Regions from separate parts of the Streptomyces sp. NPDC054866 genome, predicted to be linked through region 1. Evidence: riboswitches for the same ligand, from Rfam matches in the RefSeq annotation. Region 1 holds a riboswitch; the other holds the start of a gene.
The links. A riboswitch is a leader RNA that binds a small molecule or an ion and turns the genes downstream of it on or off. The one in region 1 is predicted to bind glycine.

Region 1 (3,397 bases):
GGTCAGTTGCTTGCGCGTGGTGGTCTCGTCGCAGGCCAGGGAGACGTGGTCGGCGTCGATCTGGTGGATGTTGACGCCACCCTCGCGGGCCGCGGCGACGAGCTGCTCGGCCTTGCCCTGCACCCGCACGGTGAGGGTGTCGAAGTACGCGCCGTGCACGACCTCGACCCCGCCGGCGGTGAGTCCCGCGGCCAGCACGGTCGCGTAGCGGTGAGTACGCCGCGCGATGGACTTGAGCCCCTCGGGCCCGTGGTAGACCGCGTACATTCCGGCCATCACGGCGAGCAGCACCTGAGCGGTACAGATGTTACTGGTGGCCTTCTCGCGGCGGATGTGCTGCTCACGGGTCTGCAGCGCGAGCCGGTAGGCCTTGTTGCCGTCCGCGTCCACGGAGACTCCGACGAGCCGGCCGGGCAGGCTGCGCGCGAACTTCTCGCGCACCGCCATGTAACCGGCGTGCGGGCCGCCGAAGCCCATCGGGACGCCGAAGCGCTGCGTGGTCCCGACGGCGATGTCGGCGCCGAGCTCACCGGGCGAGGTGAGCAGCGTGAGGGCCAGCAGGTCGGCGGCGACGGAGACTATCGCACCGAGCTCGTGCGCCTGCTCGATGAGGGGCTTGATGTCGCGTACGGCACCGGAGGCGCCGGGGTACTGGATCAGTACGCCGACGACACCGCGCTCGGCGACCTCGGCCGGGATGCCCTCGCTCAGATCGGCGACGACGACCTCGACACCGGTCGGCTCGGCGCGGGTCTGGATGACGGCGATGGTCTGCGGCAGCGCGTCGGCGTCGACGAGGAAGACACCGTCCTTGACCTTGCCCATGCGCCGCGAGAGCGCCATGGCCTCGGCGGCGGCGGTCCCCTCGTCAAGGAGCGAGGCACCGGATGTGGGCAGCCCCGTCAGCTCGGCGACGACGGTCTGGAAGTTGAGCAGCGCCTCGAGCCGTCCCTGGGAGATCTCGGGCTGGTACGGCGTGTAAGCGGTGTACCACGCGGGGTTCTCCATGACGTTCCGCAGAATCACGGGCGGAGTGAAGGTCCCGTAGTAACCGAGCCCGATCATGGAATCAAGAACCTGGTTACGGTCCGCGAGGGAGCGCAGTTCGGCCAGGACCTCGGCCTCGGTGCGCGCCCCGGGGAGGTTCAGCGCCTCGGCGTTCTTGATCACATCCGGCACGGCGGCGGCGGTCAGCTCGTCGAGCGAGCCGTATCCGACCTGCGCGAGCATCTTGGCCCGTGCTTCCACATCGGGACCGATGTGCCGCTGCTCGAAGGGGATGCCCTGTTCGAGCTGGGAGAGCGGGGTGCGAGGAGTGGCGGTCATTGCGGAGGCCTCCTGGTCTGACGCGACCTGCGAGGGGCACCACGGCACGGGTACCCGGACGGCCTCCCCCTCTGTCATCTCAACCTGAGAGCTTCACCGGCCCGTGCCCCGCGAGAGGCGCCGCACCGGCTTTCACCGTCGGTGAGGAAGGGTTCCGAACGTGCCCGCCCGACGCCCGCCCTACTTTCCAGAGTGACCTCGTCCGTGCGGTACAGGGGCCTGAGAGATTCCGGGGAGGAGTTGCTCCTTCGGCGCCTCCGGTGCCTTAACCGGAGAGCTCTCCCGCACGGGGTCAGCAGCCAATCGCCAGCCTACCAGCGAGGCGATGGAGGATCCCTCGAGTGGCCGCCTGCCCCGAAGTGCTCTTTCGTAGTGAATACGAATGAACAAGGATGAGTTACGCCCCACTTCGACACGTCTCGACCAGTTGGAGGGCCCGTGCAGACCGACATCGATCCGCGCAACCTGATCGGCCGGAAGGCGTTCGACCGGAACGGGGCCAAGATCGGCACGATCGACGAGGTCTATCTCGACGACGCTACCGGCGCCCCGGAGTGGGCGGCCATACGCACGGGCCTGTTCAGCCGGGACACGTTCGTGCCCCTGGAGCCCAGCGAGCTCAGGAGCGACGGCACCCTGCGCATCCCCTTCGAGCGCTCCCTGATCAAGGACGCCCCCGACTTCGGCGTCGGGCGCCACCTCTCCCCCGAACAGGAACTGCAGCTCTACCACCACTACGGCCTGGACATCACACCTCCCGAGTCACCTACGCCACCGGACAAGGACTTCGGCCGCATAGCGGGCGAGGAGCCCTGAGCCCGCAGACCGCAAGCCGACCACCCTCGTCCGCCCTCGTTGTGGGCAGGCGTTCCGCACCGTGGGCAGGCGTTCCGCACCGGCGGAACGGGTGGGCACAACGCCCATCGCCGGGCACCGCTAACCCAAGGGGCACTGCTCAGCTCCCACCTCCGGTGGTCCCACCAGCGGCAACGGCTCCGCGGGAACAAGCTCGGCATCGTCCACCCGGAAGGTCCGCACCCGCCCCGGCAGGGACCCCGGCGTCTCGAACCGCACCGTCACACGCCCGAGCCCGCTCCCCTGCACCCACCCGTGCCCGAACCGCGCGTGACGCACATCGTGCCCCGCGGCCCACCGCCGCTCGGCGAGCGGCACCTCCTCCACGGGCGGCCGCTCCTCCACGGCCGTTTCCTCCCCCACGGCAACCTCGCCCTCCCCGTGCTCAAGGCCCTCGGCCAGTGCCTGCGCCTGCGCCTGCGCCTGGGCCTGGGCCTGCGCGAAGAGGTCCTCCTGCGTGTAGTCGGCGAGTCCCGTGACCCCCACCCCGAGGAGCCGCACGCCTCCGGTGGTGTCCACGGCCTCGAGGAGCCGCGCCGCGGCCTCCCGCACCACCCCGGGGTCGTCCGTGGGCCCACGCAGCGTCTCCGAGCGCGTCAGCGTCGAGAAGTCGAACCGCCGCACCTTCAGGACGATGGTCCGCCCTGAGTGCCCCGCCGCCCGCAGCCGCTCCACACACCGGTCGGCGAGCCGCGCGACCTCGCCCCTGACCCTCACCCGGTCATGGATGTCCACGTCGTACGTGTCCTCGACGCTGACCGACTTGGATTCCCGCTCCGCCACCACGGGCCGCTCGTCCCGCGCGAGCGCCATCGCGTACAGCGCGCTGCCGTGCGACTTCCCGAGCAGCCGTACGAGCTCGTCCTCGCCCGCCTCCGCGATCTCCCCCACGGTCGTGATCCCGCCCCGCCGCAGATGGTCCCCGGTGGCAGGACCGACACCGGGCAGCGTCCGGACCGGCATCGGACCGAGCAGGTCCCGCTCGGTCCCCGGCACTATGAGCCGCAGGCCGTCCGGCTTGGCCTCCTCCGAGGCGATCTTCGCCAGCATCTTGGACGCGGCGAGCCCGACCGACCCCGCGAGCCCCGTCACCGCCTTGATGTCCGCACGCAACAGCTCGCCCACGGCAAGCGCCGACGTCTGGTCATCGGCAACGCCCCCCGCCTCCAGATCGACGAAGGCCTCATCCAGGCTGAGCGGCTCCACCAGCGGCGAC
Region 2 (3,397 bases), on a different contig from region 1:
TCTCCAGCGTGGGCAGGTCCAGGGTGCCGCTGTCCGGTGCCCCGCCGTTCGGCAGCGGGACCCAGACGTGGCTACGGCCGAGCACCTCGACGATGCGGGCCCCCGCGGATGTGTGGGGTGCGCCGGGCGTGGCGAGGGATGCCGCGAGCACCTCTTCGAGTTCGTTGCCCGGCCATCCTCCGTAGGGATGGGCGTGTGCCTGCGCCGGAATGTCCATCTTCTTCTAACCCCTGCTCGGTCCCGCTCTGCCTGCGGCACGACCCTAACGTGGCGGCCCATGGCAGGCGGCCCACGGCGGGCGTCTCAGTCCCCGAAGCCGATCCCCCGCAGCACCCCGGCCGCCGTCCTGTCGAGGAGCACGGCCGAGCCGCAGCCGCGCGGCAGGTCGCCCCGCTCGGCGGCCCCGACGAGCCGGCCGACCGTCCTGCGATGCCGGGCGAAGGCGTACCGCGACACGCCGCGACCGCGCGAGAGCTGGCCCTCTATGGCGGTGTCCGGCGGTACGTCGAGCAGCAGCAGGTGCAGCGTCGTGCCGCGCCGCGCGGCCTCGCGGGCCAGCCAGCGGCGCACCCAGGCCTGGGTTCCGCAGTCGTGCACCACGACGCCCTCGCCGGAGCGCAGGGCTCTGCGCAGGCCCGCGTAGTGCGCGAGGCGGACCAAGGGGCGGTACACCGCGTACGGCAGCAGGCTCGGCATGCGCCGGGCCCAGCGGTCGCGGGTGTCCTGCGAGTCGATGCGCGGGCCCGCGACGGCTCTGCGCATCAGCGTGGACTTGCCGCTGCCCGGCAGCCCGGAGACGACGATCAGGTCGCCCTCGCCGAACGTGAGGCGGTGCGGGCTGTGACCGGTCCGCTGCCGCAGGTCGCGGACGACGGCCGCCGGCAGAAGGCCACAGCTCTCCCTGGTGGGGGCGGCGGCCTGTTTGGGCAGGGCCACCCCTGTGTTGGTCGCGTAGACACTCGTCCTGCGCACCGTGATCGGCCTCCCCATAGCGGTCACGTACCTGCTTACCGCAGCTTCCCCGGCAAGTGTAAAGAGAAGGTAATGCGGCACAAGCGCATTACGGGACTGGCACCGCACTGGCACTGCCCTGTGACGGAGGCGCGTGCAATGATGTGCGCGCAAACTCCATACAGGCCGTTTGAATCCGCGCGGGAGAGTTCCCGGACGCCGTCGTACGACGCGCTGGGGCGCCGAAGGAGCAAGTCCCTCCCTTGAATCTCTCAGGCCCCGTACCGCGCGGGCGAGGCACATCTGAAAAGCGGGCCGCCTGCGCGGCTCCACCCAAGGTGCAAGTCATGACCCCATATACGGACGGGTCGTGGTGAACCTCTCAGGTTCCGATGACAGATGGGGAGGATCGACCTCGCCCGTCATGCCCTGGGAGTTCCACGAATGAGTACCGCTTCCCGTCTGACCGCACTCGATGCCGTGCATCGCGCCCTCGGCGCGACCATGACCGACTTCGCGGGCTGGGACATGCCGCTCCGCTACGGCAGCGAGCGCGACGAGCACGTCGCCGTCCGCACCAAGGCCGGTCTCTTCGACCTCTCCCACATGGGCGAGATCACCGTCACAGGCCCCGAGGCCGTGGACCTGCTGAACTTCGCGCTGGTCGGCAACATCGGCTCCGTAGGTGTCGGCCGCGCCCGCTACACGATGATCTGCGCCGAGGACGGCGGCATCCTGGACGACCTGATCGTCTACCGCCTCGGCGAGACCGAGTACATGGTCGTCGCCAACGCGTCGAACGCGCAGGTCGTGCTCGACGCGCTCACCGCGCGGGCCGACGGCTTCGACGCCGAGGTCCGCGACGACCGCGACGCGTACGCCCTGCTCGCCGTCCAGGGCCCCGAGTCCCCCGGCATCCTGAAGTCACTCACGGACGCGGACCTGGACTGTCTGAAGTACTACGCGGGCCTGCCCGGCACGGTCGCGGGTGTGCCCGCGCTGATCGCCCGCACGGGCTACACCGGCGAGGACGGCTTCGAGCTCTTCGTCGCGCCCGGCGACGCCGAGAAGCTGTGGAACGCGCTGATGGAGGCCGGTAAGCCGGTCGGCATGGTGCCCGCGGGCCTCTCCTGCCGCGACACGCTCCGCCTGGAGGCGGGCATGCCGCTGTACGGGCACGAGCTGACCGCGGAGCTGACGCCCTTCGACGCGGGCCTCGGCCGGGTCGTGAAGTTCGAGAAGACCTCGCAGTCCGACACCTTCGTGGGGCGCGCGGCGCTCGCGGCCGCCGCCGAGCGCGCCGAGACCGCTCCCCCGCGCAAGCTGGTCGGCCTGATCGCGGCGGGCCGCCGCATCCCGCGCGCGGGCTTCTCCGTGGTCGCCGAAGGCAAGATCATCGGCGAGGTCACCTCCGGCGCCCCGTCCCCGACGCTCGGCAAGCCGATCGCCATCGCGTACGTCGACGCGGCGCACGCGGCCCCCGGCACCGAGGGCGTGGGCGTGGACATCCGCGGCACGCACGAGCCGTACGAGGTCGTGGCTCTGCCGTTCTACAAGCGCCAGAAGTGACACTGCCGCTTCCGTGGTAACCCGGAAGTGACCCCACGCACATCTTCCCCGTTCCGCAGCACCCACCCGCGTACAGGAGAATTCAGGTCATGAGCAACCCCCAGCAGCTGCGTTACAGCAAGGAGCACGAGTGGCTCTCGGCCGCCGAGGACGGTGTGGCGACGGTCGGGATCACGGAGCACGCGGCCAACGCGCTCGGTGACGTCGTCTACGCCGACCTTCCCGAGGCCGGCGCCGCGGTGACCGCGGGTGAGACCTGCGGCGAGCTCGAGTCGACGAAGTCGGTCAGCGACCTGTACTCCCCGGTGACCGGTGAGGTCGTCGAGTCGAACCAGGACGTCGTGGACGACCCGTCGAAGGTCAACTCCGCCCCGTTCGAGGGTGGTTGGCTCTTCAAGGTACGGATCACGGAGGAGCCGAAGGACCTGCTCTCCGCGGACGAGTACACCGAGTTCTCCGGCAGCTGAAGCCCCCCGAAGACCCCTAGGGACCACCTGATGTCGCTTCTCAACACCCCTCTCCACGAGCTGGACCCGGACGTCGCCGCCGCCGTCGACGCCGAGCTCCACCGCCAGCAGTCCACCCTGGAAATGATCGCCTCGGAGAACTTCGCTCCGGTCGCCGTCATGGAGGCCCAGGGCACGGTCCTCACCAACAAGTACGCCGAGGGCTACCCCGGCCGCCGCTACTACGGCGGCTGCGAGCACGTCGACGTCACCGAGCAGATCGCGATCGACCGGATCAAGGATCTGTTCGACGCCGAGTACGCCAACGTCCAGCCGCACTCCGGCGCCTCCGCCAACCAGGCCGCCCTGTTCGCGATCGCCAAGCCCGGCGACACGATCCTCGGCCTTGACCTGGCGCACGGCGGCCACCT

Region 2: linked by a shared signal. The riboswitch ahead of gcvT (glycine cleavage system aminomethyltransferase GcvT) and the one ahead of gcvP (aminomethyl-transferring glycine dehydrogenase) in region 1 are both predicted to bind glycine.

The regions. Positions count from the first base shown of each region.
Region 1 is NZ_JBSGZA010000004.1:9,185-12,581, reverse strand. It holds gene gcvP (aminomethyl-transferring glycine dehydrogenase) at 1-1,326, opposite strand, end outside; glycine riboswitch at 1,524-1,621, opposite strand; gene ACWGI2_RS20755 (PRC-barrel domain-containing protein) at 1,765-2,142, shown strand; gene ACWGI2_RS20750 (DNA polymerase IV) at 2,263-3,397, opposite strand, start outside.
Region 2 is NZ_JBSGZA010000009.1:39,481-42,877, reverse strand. It holds gene ACWGI2_RS34960 (enhanced serine sensitivity protein SseB) at 1-217, opposite strand, end outside; gene ACWGI2_RS34955 (AAA family ATPase) at 304-990, opposite strand; glycine riboswitch at 1,143-1,248, shown strand; glycine riboswitch at 1,249-1,360, shown strand; gene gcvT (glycine cleavage system aminomethyltransferase GcvT) at 1,396-2,520, shown strand; gene gcvH (glycine cleavage system protein GcvH) at 2,610-2,987, shown strand; gene glyA (serine hydroxymethyltransferase) at 3,018-3,397, shown strand, end outside.